DNA from 3 places in the Kitasatospora sp. NPDC094016 genome. Region 3 is predicted to be linked to each of the others. Evidence: riboswitches for the same ligand, from Rfam matches in the RefSeq annotation. Region 3 holds a riboswitch; each other region holds the start of a gene.
The links. A riboswitch is a leader RNA that binds a small molecule or an ion and turns the genes downstream of it on or off. The one in region 3 is predicted to bind cobalamin.
Positions count from the first base shown of each region.

Region 1 (3,268 bases), on a different contig from region 3:
AGCGATCGGGTGCGGGCGCCGGCCAGTGCCAGGACGACGACGGCGGCGAGCAGGGCGCCGGCGAAGGCCGCCGTCGCGACCGCGCCGGTGCCCACGGCGCCGGACACGCCGACGCCGAGGACGATCACGGTGACCGCGCCGGCGGCGGCTCCGTCGGAGATCCCGAGCAGGAAGGGATCGGCCAGGTCGTTGCCGGTCAGCGTCTGCAGCACCGCGCCGCAGACCGCGAGGCCCGCGCCGGTGGCGGCCGCTCCCAGGACCCGGGGCAGCCGCAGCTGCCAGACGATCTGGTCGTCCAGCAGCGTGACGTTCGGGTCGCCCAGCCCGAGACGGCGCAGGACGACGTCGATCACCGTCCGGACCGGTTCGTGTTGCGAGCCCACGGCCAGGCCGAGGAGCACGGTGGCCAGGAGCAGGGCCGCACCGACGGCCAGGGCCGCCGTCGCGCGGCCCTGACCGGAGCGCCGCGCGACGGGGTGGGGCGCGGTGGTCATGAACCCGGGTGCAGTTGGCCCAGTCCCGCGGACACCTTGGCGGCGCCGTCGGCGAGCAGCACACCGGGAGTCGACTCCGAGAACGGCACCACCACGAAGGCCTTGCGCTGCACGGCGGTGAGCTTGCTCAGCACCGGGTCGTTCTCCAAGTAGTCGATCTTGGACTGGGCCGTGTCCCAGCCGGCGTCCGCGAGCACGATGGCGTCCGGGTCCGCCGCGACGACCTTCTCCCAGCTCACGTTCTGCCAGCCACCGGGCAGGTCCGCGAAGACGTTGCGGGCGCCGACGGCGTCGAGCACGAGTTGAGGTCCGCCGTGGCCGGCGCCGACGAACGGCGCCTTGGTGTCCGAGTCGAACCACAGGACCTTCAGGTCCTTGCCCGCGGCCGTCGCCGTCAACTGGGCCAGCTGCTGCTCCTGCTGCTGCCGGATCGCGGTGGCCCGCTCCGTGACACCGAAGACCTTGGCGACGTCGTTCAGTTCGCCCCACACCGCCTGCCAGGTCGTCGGCGCCACCTGGCTCTTGTCCGAGCAGCCGAACGGGGACAGGTACGACGGGATGCCCTGGCCGCGCAGTTCCTCCCGGGTGCCCGCGACCTTGTCGGTGAACGCGCTGGAGTAGGAGGCGTACAGGAAGTCGGGACGGGCCGCGAGGAGCTTCTCCTTCGTCGGGTAGTCCTTGGAGAGCACCGGGACGGAGTCGTAGGCCGCCTTCCACTTCTCCGGGACGGAGTCGTCGAGGTAGGCGGTACCGGCCATGCGGGACTGCAGGCCGAGGGCCAGGGCCACTTCGGTGGCGCCCTGGTTGAGCGTCACCAGCCGGTCGGGCGGCGCGCCGACCGTGACGGTGGTCCCGCAGTTGTCGACGCTGACCGGCGCGGCAGTTCCGGTCGTCCCGCCGGACGTGGCGGGCGCGGGGGCGCCCGTGCAGGCTCCGAGCATGCCGACGAACAGGACGGCCGCGACCGCCCGGCCGACACGTATCGGACCTGTGGGACGTACGGAACATATGGAACGGAACGGATGCGGCAGACCGCTGGGCACGTGTTCTCCAAAACCCTCGTGGAACATGTAGCGCCGTGGCCGGTCTCCTGGCTTCCGCATCGACACGCCGCGGCCGACCTTCCCGGACGGCTCTTCCAGCCCGCCCAGTGGCCCTGACCGCTGGAAAAGCCGGTCAGCGAGGGCCGCGGAACTCCGCGGCAACAGTGGCGAGGGCCGCACCGGACTCAGACCGGTTTCCCGTACACCACGGCGATGGAAAGGTATCAGGCGTGGTCAGGTCGGTGCTGGCCAGCCCGAGGGCTGATCGTCTGGACCGTTCCCGGGGTTGCGGGAGGGATCGGCCACGGGGCCCGGCCGGGGGTCTCAGGTGCGGGCGGAGACGTGGACGGTCGTCGGCGTCGAGCGGATCGAGCACGCCGTCACCGACCCTGCTCGGCGGCGGAGGCACCGTGCCGTCGAAGGGGGGCCCGCGCACGCCCTCCCGCGGACCTGCGACGGGTGGTCAGGGGTGTGTTTCCCCACTTCGGGGGCAAGCGACGAGGCGGAGCGGCTCACCGAAAGGGTGTGTCGTGCCGGACAGCGCGCCACCCCTGGGCATAGTTCGTACATCACCAGCAACCACGCGGGCGACGGCCCGGCGGTCGTGCCCGCCCAGTGCCGCAGGAACGATGGACGACAAGCCGAGACGAAGGAGCAACGGCATGGCGAACGACCAGAACGACGCTACCGCGCGGCGCGACGAATCCCTCGCGGATCCGGTGGCAGGGCGGGCAGGGTGGGACGAGGTCGACGCGCGGGCGGTGGACACCGTGCGGCTGCTGGCCGCCGACGCGGTGCAGAAGGTCGGCAACGGCCATCCGGGCACCGCGATGAGCCTGGCCCCACTGGCGTACCTGCTGTTCCAGAACGTCATGCGCCACGACCCCGGCGACGACCGGTGGCTGGGACGGGACCGCTTCGTGCTCTCCTGCGGCCACTCCAGCCTGACCCTCTACATCCAGCTCTACCTGGCCGGCTACGGCCTGGAACTCTCGGACCTGCAGGCCTACCGGACCTGGGACTCCGCCACCCCCGGGCACCCCGAACACCGGCACACCCCCGGCGTGGAGATGACCACCGGCCCGCTGGGCCAAGGCCTGGCCAGCGCGGTGGGCATGGCGATGGCCGCCCGCCGCGAACGCGGTCTCCTCGACCCGGACGCCGAAGCGGGCACCAGCCCCTTCGACCATCACGTCTACGTGATCGCCTCCGACGGAGACCTGATGGAGGGCGTCACCGGCGAGGCCGCCTCCCTGGCAGGGCACCAGGAACTCGGCGACCTCATCGTCTTCTACGACTCCAACCACATCTCCATCGAGGACGACACCGACATCTCCTTCAGCGAGGACGTCCCGGCCCGCTACGCCGCCTACGGCTGGCACGTGCAGACCGTGGACTGGACGCGCACCGGCCGCTACGTCGAGGACGTCGACGCGCTCCTGGCGGCCACCCGCGCCGCCCGGCAGGAGACCGGCCGCCCTTCGCTGATCATGCTGCGCACCGTGATCGGCTGGCCCGCCCCGACCAAGCAGGACAGCGGCAAGGCCCACGGATCCGCGCTGGGCGAGGACGAGGTCGCCGCCACCAAACGGCTGCTGGGCTTCGACCCCGAAGAGCACTTCGTCGTCGAGGAGGACGTCCTGGGCCGCACACGCGAGGCCGCCGACCGCGGTCGGCAGGTGCACGCCGAGTGGGACGAGAGGTTAGCGGCCTGGCGCACGGCGAACCCCG
Region 1 covers NZ_JBEOUK010000012.1:105,820-109,087, reverse strand. The annotation lists gene ABT015_RS14405 (FecCD family ABC transporter permease) at 1-494, opposite strand, end outside; gene ABT015_RS14400 (ABC transporter substrate-binding protein) at 491-1,435, opposite strand; cobalamin riboswitch at 1,558-1,762, opposite strand; gene tkt (transketolase) at 2,200-3,268, shown strand, end outside.
Region 1: linked by a shared signal. The riboswitch ahead of ABT015_RS14400 (ABC transporter substrate-binding protein) and the one ahead of ABT015_RS16215 (ribonucleoside-diphosphate reductase subunit alpha) in region 3 are both predicted to bind cobalamin.

Region 2 (3,268 bases), on a different contig from region 3:
GCGTCCTCGCGTTCGACGACGAACGCGGACACCCCGCCGGCCCCCGGCCCGCCGGTGCGGGCCATCACCAGGTAGATCCGGGAGACGCCGGCACCTGAGATGAACTGCTTGACGCCGTCGAGGACCCAGTGGTCCCCGTCCTGGCGGGCCCGGGTGGTCAGTGCCGCCGCGTCCGAGCCCGCGCCGGGCTCGGTGAGGCAGTAGCTGGCGGGGGTCGCCATGGCGCTGAGACCCGGCAGCCACCGGGTGCGCTGGGCGTCGTCGCCGTAGCGGTCGATCATCCAGGCGACCATGTTGTGGATGGACAGGTAGGCGGCGATGGACGGGCAGCCGGTGGCCAGCGCCTCGAACACGAGCACGCCGTCGGCGCGGGTGAGTCCGGAGCCGCCGGACTCCTCGCGGACGTAGACGCCGGCCAGGCCGACGTCCGCCGCCTTGCGCAGCACGTCCACCGGGAAGTGCTTGGCCTGGTCCCACGCGACCGCGTTTGGCGCCAGGTGTTCGCGGGCGAAGGCCCGGGTGGTCGCCGCGATGGCGAGCTGGTCCTCTGTGAGGTCGTGCACGACGCCCTCAGCCCATCGTCGGGATGGTGAAGCTCGCGCCCTCCTTGACCCCGGAGGGCCAGCGCGAGGTGACGGTGCGGGTGCGGGTGTAGAAGCGGATCGAGTCCGGCCCGTGCTGGTTGAGGTCGCCGAACCCGGAGCGCTTCCAGCCGCCGAAGGTGTGGTACGCGACCGGCACGGGGATCGGCACGTTGACGCCGACCATGCCGGTGTTCACCCGGCGCGCGAAGTCCCGTGCCGTGTCGCCGTCCCGGGTGTAGATGGCCACGCCGTTGCCGAACTCGTGCTCGCTGGGCAGGCGCAGCGCCTCCTCGTAGTCGGCGGCGCGGAGCACGGTCAGGACGGGGCCGAAGATCTCCTCCCGGTAGATCCGCATGTCGGGAGTCACCCGGTCGAACAGCGAGGCGCCGAGGAAGTAGCCGCCCTCGTGCCCCTCCAGCCGGAAGTCCCGCCCGTCGACCACGAGTTCGGCGCCCTCCTCGACCCCGAGGTCCAGGTAGCCGCGGACCCGCTCCAGCGCGTCGGCGCCGACCAGCGGGCCGAAGTCCGCCGCCGGGTCGTCCGAGCGTCCGACCTTCAGCGCGGCGATCCGCTCGACCAGTTTGGCCACCAGGGCGTCGGCGGTCTCCTCCCCCACCGGGACGGCCACCGAGATCGCCATGCAGCGCTCGCCGGCCGAGCCGTAGCCGGCGCCGATCAGGGCGTCCGCGGCCTGGTCGAGGTCGGCGTCCGGCATCACGATCAGGTGGTTCTTGGCGCCGCCGAAGCACTGCGCCCGCTTCCCGTGCGCGGCGGCGGTGGCGTAGACGTACTGGGCGATCGGCGTGGAGCCGACGAACCCGACCGCCTGCACCCGCGGGTCCTCCAGCAGGGTGTCCACGGCCTCCTTGCCGCCGTTGACCACGTTCAGCACGCCCGGCGGCAGCCCGGCCTCCAGGAACAGCTCGGCCAGGCGCAGCGGCACCGAGGGGTCGCGCTCCGAGGGCTTGAGGACGAAGGCGTTGCCGCAGGCGAGGGCGGGTGCGGCCTTCCAGAGCGGGATCATCGCCGGGAAGTTGAACGGCGTGACGCCCGCGACCACGCCGAGCGGCTGGCGCATCGAGTACACGTCGATGCCGGTGCCCGCGTTGTCGCTGAACTCGCCCTTCAGCAGGTGCGGGATGCCGGCGGCGAACTCGACGACCTCCAGGCCGCGCTGGATGTCCCCGTGGGCGTCGGCCACGGTCTTGCCGTGCTCGGCGGACAGCAGCCGGGCCAGTTCCTCCTTCTCCTGCTCGACGAGCTGGAGGAAGCGCAGCAGGACGCGGGCCCGCCGCTGCGGGTTCCAGGCCGCCCACGCGGGCTGGGCCTGCGCGGCGTCGGCGATCACCGCCTCGACCTCGGCCCGGCTCGCCAGCGGCACCCGGGCCTGCACCCGGCCGGTGTTGGGGTCGTACACGTCGCCGAAGCGACCGGAGGTGCCGGCGGTGGGCTTGCCGGCGACGAAGTGGGTCAGTTCTCGGACCATCGGGTTCCTTCTCTCGACAGGGGTGGGGAGAGGAGGAGGATCGGAGGCCGCCGCGGGTCCGCGGGCACACGGTGGTGCGCCCCGCGGCACGGGCGTGCGGCGGCGGAACGGAACGTCAGGGCGTGGACGCCCCGGCGGCCGTGGGCACGGGACAACCAGGAGCGGCAGTGGAGCGGGAGCAGCCCGGGGTCATGCGTGTCGTCTCCATCCTCGTGGAAAACACGGAACACCCGCGGCCGGTATCCTGACTCCCGGATCACCGCACGCCCCCAGGCCTTCCCGGCTGGCTGCCAGTAGCCTTCGTCTGCGAGGACGAACTCCCCGGTCACAGTGGCGGGACCGTGCCGGACTCACACCGGCTTCCCTGACACCGCGGACCTGCCATCGACCATATAGTTGGACGTCCTAGTAAGTCCAGAGGCCCGCACGCGCGTTGCGCCACCGGCTTTCCACCGCGCCGAGCGACACGCGACCGGACGGGGTCCGCGATCGGGCGCCCGGCAGCGCGGGGCCACGAGCCCGTAAAGTTAGCTGAGGCACACCTAAGCAACACAGGCCGAGCCCATCCTCGCCATACCAGCGCGGGTGGGCCTCGACTGCCGACCGCTGTCGGCGCCGGGGGTGTGTCTGCCGGGAGTGTCGGGACAGGGAGAACGATGTGAGGGACGGTCGGGACGCCAGGCGTCCGCACGGGGAGCTGGTCGCGGACGTGCTGGCGGTGTTGTGGGCGGCCGGCGAGCCGCTGACCGCCCAGCAGGTCAAGGCGGCGCTGGACCACGGGCTGGCCCGCACCACCGTGGCGACGATCCTCACCCGCCTGCACGAGAAGGGGACCCTGGTCCGCAGCCGCCCCGCGCGGTCCTTCGCCTACGCCCCGGTGGAGGACGCCGCCGGGCTGGCGGCCGGGCGTATGCGCCGGGAGTTGGAGAAGGAGCCTCAGCGGGACCTCGTGCTGAAGCGGTTCGTCTCCTCCCTGTCCGAGGACGACGAGGACGTCCTGCGCCGTCTGCTCCTCGATGCCGAGGCCGAGGCCCAGACCGATGCCGCTGCCGAGGCCGCGACCGCGACGGACTCCGGCAGGCCCGAGCCCGAGGACGACGCATGGGCCTGATCCTGGTGGTCGTCGCCCTGGCCCTGCTGCTCCCCTGGGCCGCGGCGCCCGCCGCCCGCCGCCTGGCTCTGCTGCTCCCCCCGCGCG
Region 2 covers NZ_JBEOUK010000002.1:71,043-74,310, reverse strand. The annotation lists gene ABT015_RS02180 (acyl-CoA dehydrogenase family protein) at 1-563, opposite strand, end outside; gene ABT015_RS02175 (CoA-acylating methylmalonate-semialdehyde dehydrogenase) at 571-2,070, opposite strand; cobalamin riboswitch at 2,288-2,460, opposite strand; gene ABT015_RS02170 (BlaI/MecI/CopY family transcriptional regulator) at 2,729-3,181, shown strand; gene ABT015_RS02165 (M48 family metalloprotease) at 3,172-3,268, shown strand, end outside.
Region 2: linked by a shared signal. The riboswitch ahead of ABT015_RS02175 (CoA-acylating methylmalonate-semialdehyde dehydrogenase) and the one ahead of ABT015_RS16215 (ribonucleoside-diphosphate reductase subunit alpha) in region 3 are both predicted to bind cobalamin.

Region 3 (3,268 bases):
CGGTCTCGGCGATGCGGGCGCGCAGCGCGGTCCAGCGGTCGGCCCACTGCGGGGCGGCCGTCGGGAAGTGGTCGATGTGCAGCTCGCCGCGGGCGGCGCGGGTCTCGCCGTAGGCCTCGTGGCGGCCCAGCTGCTCGGCCAGGTCGGCGGAGCGCTCGTACGCGGTGAGCATGATGCGCTCGGCGATGAGGGTGGACAGCCGCGCGGCCTCGGCGGAGTCGAAGTCGATCCGCAGCTTGAAGAAGACGTCCTGGAGGCCCATCACGCCGAGGCCGACCGGGCGCCAGCGGGAGTTGGAGGTGCCGGCCTCGGTGGTCGGGTAGAAGTTGATGTCCACCACGCGGTCGAGGAACGTCACGGCGGTGCGGACGGTGGCGTCGAGGCGCTCCCAGTCCATGGCGCCGAGCAGGTCGTCGACGGAGGCCCCGGGGGCGACGTGGGCGCCGAGGTTGACCGAGCCGAGGTTGCAGACGGCGGTCTCGGAGTCGTCCGTGACCTCCAGGATCTCGGTGCACAGGTTCGAGGAGTGCACCGTGCGGCCGGGCAGCGCGGTCTGGTTGGCGGCGCGGTTGGAGGCGTCCTTGAAGGTCATCCAGCCGTTGCCGGTCTGCGCGAGGGTGCGCATCATCCGGGCGTACAGGGTCTGCGCGGGGATGGTGCGCACGGCCTTGCCGGCCAGCTCGGCCTTGCGGTAGGCCTCGTCGAAGTCGGAGCCCCACAGGTCGACGAGCTCGGGAACGTCGGCGGGGGAGAACAGCGACCAGTCCTCGTTGGCGTTGACCCGGCGCATGAACTCGTCCGGGATCCAGTGCGCCAGGTTGAGGTTGTGGGTGCGCCGCGCCTCTTCGCCGGTGTTGTCGCGGAGCTCCAGGAACTCCTCGATGTCGGCGTGCCAGGTCTCCAGGTAGACGCAGGCCGCGCCCTTGCGGCGGCCGCCCTGGTTGACGGCGGCGACCGAGGAGTCGAGGGTGCGCAGGAACGGGACGATGCCGTTGGACTTGCCGTTGGTGCCGCGGATCAGGCTGCCGCGCGAGCGGATGCGCGAGTAGGACAGGCCGATGCCGCCGGCGTGCTTGGACAGCCGGGCGATCTGCGCGTAGCGGTTGTAGATCGAGTCCAGGTTGTCCAGCGGGGAGTCGAGCAGGTAGCAGCTCGACATCTGCGGGTGCCGGGTGCCGGAGTTGAACAGGGTCGGCGAGGAGGTCAGGTACTCCAGCCGGCTCATCAGGCCGTACAGCTCGGCGACCTCGCGCACGGACTGCTCGCTGTCGCCGACCGCCAGGCCGCAGGCGACGCGGAGCAGGAAGTGCTGCGGGGTCTCGATGACCTTGCGGGTGATCGGGTGGCGCAGCAGGTAGCGGGACTGCACGGTGCGCAGGCCGAAGTACTCGAAGCGGTCGTCGCCGTGCGCGTCGATCAGCGCGTCCAGGGCGGCGGCGTGCTTGGCGACGAAGGCGGCGGTGGTGTCGCCGATCAGGCCCTCGTCGTGGCCGACGGCGATCGAGGCGGCGAAGGAGCGCGAGCCCTGGCTGTTCGCCTCGTCGACGATCTCCAGGGCGAGCAGCCGGGCGGCCAGCTTCGAGTACTGGGGGTCCTCGGCGATCATCGACGCGGCGGCGTCCACGGCCAGCCCGCGCAGCTCGGCGAAGTCCGAGCCGGCGTGGCGGCCGCGCAGCGCGGCGGCGGCGACATGGCCGGGGTCCACCTGGGGGAGATCGACGCTGCGGTCGGTGAGCAGCCGAAGGAGCGCGCCACCGGGGTCGGAGACCGTCGGGTCGGTGGGGGCGGGGCCGGTGCCCTGGGCGGGCAGGGTGGCTGAGGCAGCGGTGGTCAAGGCGCTCTCTCCTGGCGGCGATCGGCGGTGGTGCTCGGGGGGTACCGGGCCGTTCGGGGCAGGGGAGCACGGCACGTACGCAGGAAGCGTCGCGCGACAGTGGCGTCCCCGGCCCGCCCGCGAGGCCCGGAAGGTGGTTCTCGTGCTGGCGCGGCCTCTGCGGGAGGGCCGGTGCGCACACCGTCGGCAGGTACTCGGACTCGCGGGGCGACTGCTGGAGCCGCCCGCTCACCGCTGCGGGGCAGTCCCGGATTCGCACCGGGTTCCCCTGCGTCGACAGCAAGATTGAGCATACATCTAGTGGTGTCTCTCTGATGCGACCCCACATGTAGTGCGGCACGGTGTGTCGGAGCGATAACCGGGGGTGCCGGGAGGGGGCGGCTCGTGGCCTTGGGGCGCCTCGGGTCCGGGCTTCCGGGGCCCTGATTCCGGGCCCCGGCGCCCTGGTTTCGATACGGAACGGTCACCGGGCGGACCGGTCGCCGGGGGCATGCCCTACGATCTGGGCGCATGAGCGAGCGAAGCGCCGAGGGGCGCGTTTCGCGAAGCGATCATCGAGCGAAGCGAGGGGGCGCGTGAGCGACGGAACAGGCGCACCCGGGCAGGGTCCGCAGGGAACGCCTCCCACCGGGCCGGGGGGCGGGCACGGTCAGCCGCCGCCGGTGGTGCCCGGTCCGGTGTTGCCGCCGAGCGGGGGCTTCGGGCCGCCGCCGGCCTCGTACGGGCCCCCGGTGTCGCCCGCGCAGCCGGTGGCCCAGCCGGTGGCGCAGCCGGGACCGCCGGGGCAGCAGGTGCCGCCGCAGTGGCAGCCGAACCCCCAGCCGTATCCCCAGGCACATCCCCAGCCGCACCCCCAGACGCAGCCGTACCCGCAGCCCCAGCCGTACCCGCAGCCCCAGGCGCCGCAGCGCGCCGAGCCGAACTGGGAGGCACTGGCGGACCGCAACGCGGCGGACGGCAAGCGCCGCCGCCGGCTGCGGGCCCTCGGCGTGGCGGTCGGGGTCGTCCTGGTCGGCGGCCTGATCGCGGGCGGGGCGGTGCTGCTGACGAAGGACGGCGGCGACAAGCCGGTCGCCGGGCCGGTCGCCTCGGCCTCCGACCGGCCGTCCTCCGCCGCATCGGGTGCCGCCCAGAGTGCCGCGCCGGGTGCCGCCGCAACCCCGGGTGGGAACCCGTCCGGCACCCCGGGCGGCGCGCCGGACGACCCGTCTAAGCCGATCTGGGAGGCTGCCACCGACCCGGCGCCGCAGGACGCGGGGGCACTGTTCTCCGCGCTCCAGGTGACGGTCAACGGCGCCACCTGGAACCGGACCTTCGTCTCGCTGGACTCGCCCTGCTGGGACGGGAACTCGACGACCGGCGGGCTCGGCAAGGTCCTCGGTGACCAGGGCTGCCAGAAGGTGCTCCGGGCGACCTACGTCTCCGGTGACAGCG
Region 3 covers NZ_JBEOUK010000014.1:149,093-152,360, reverse strand. The annotation lists gene ABT015_RS16215 (ribonucleoside-diphosphate reductase subunit alpha) at 1-1,810, opposite strand, end outside; cobalamin riboswitch at 2,003-2,127, opposite strand; gene ABT015_RS16210 (hypothetical protein) at 2,566-3,268, shown strand, end outside.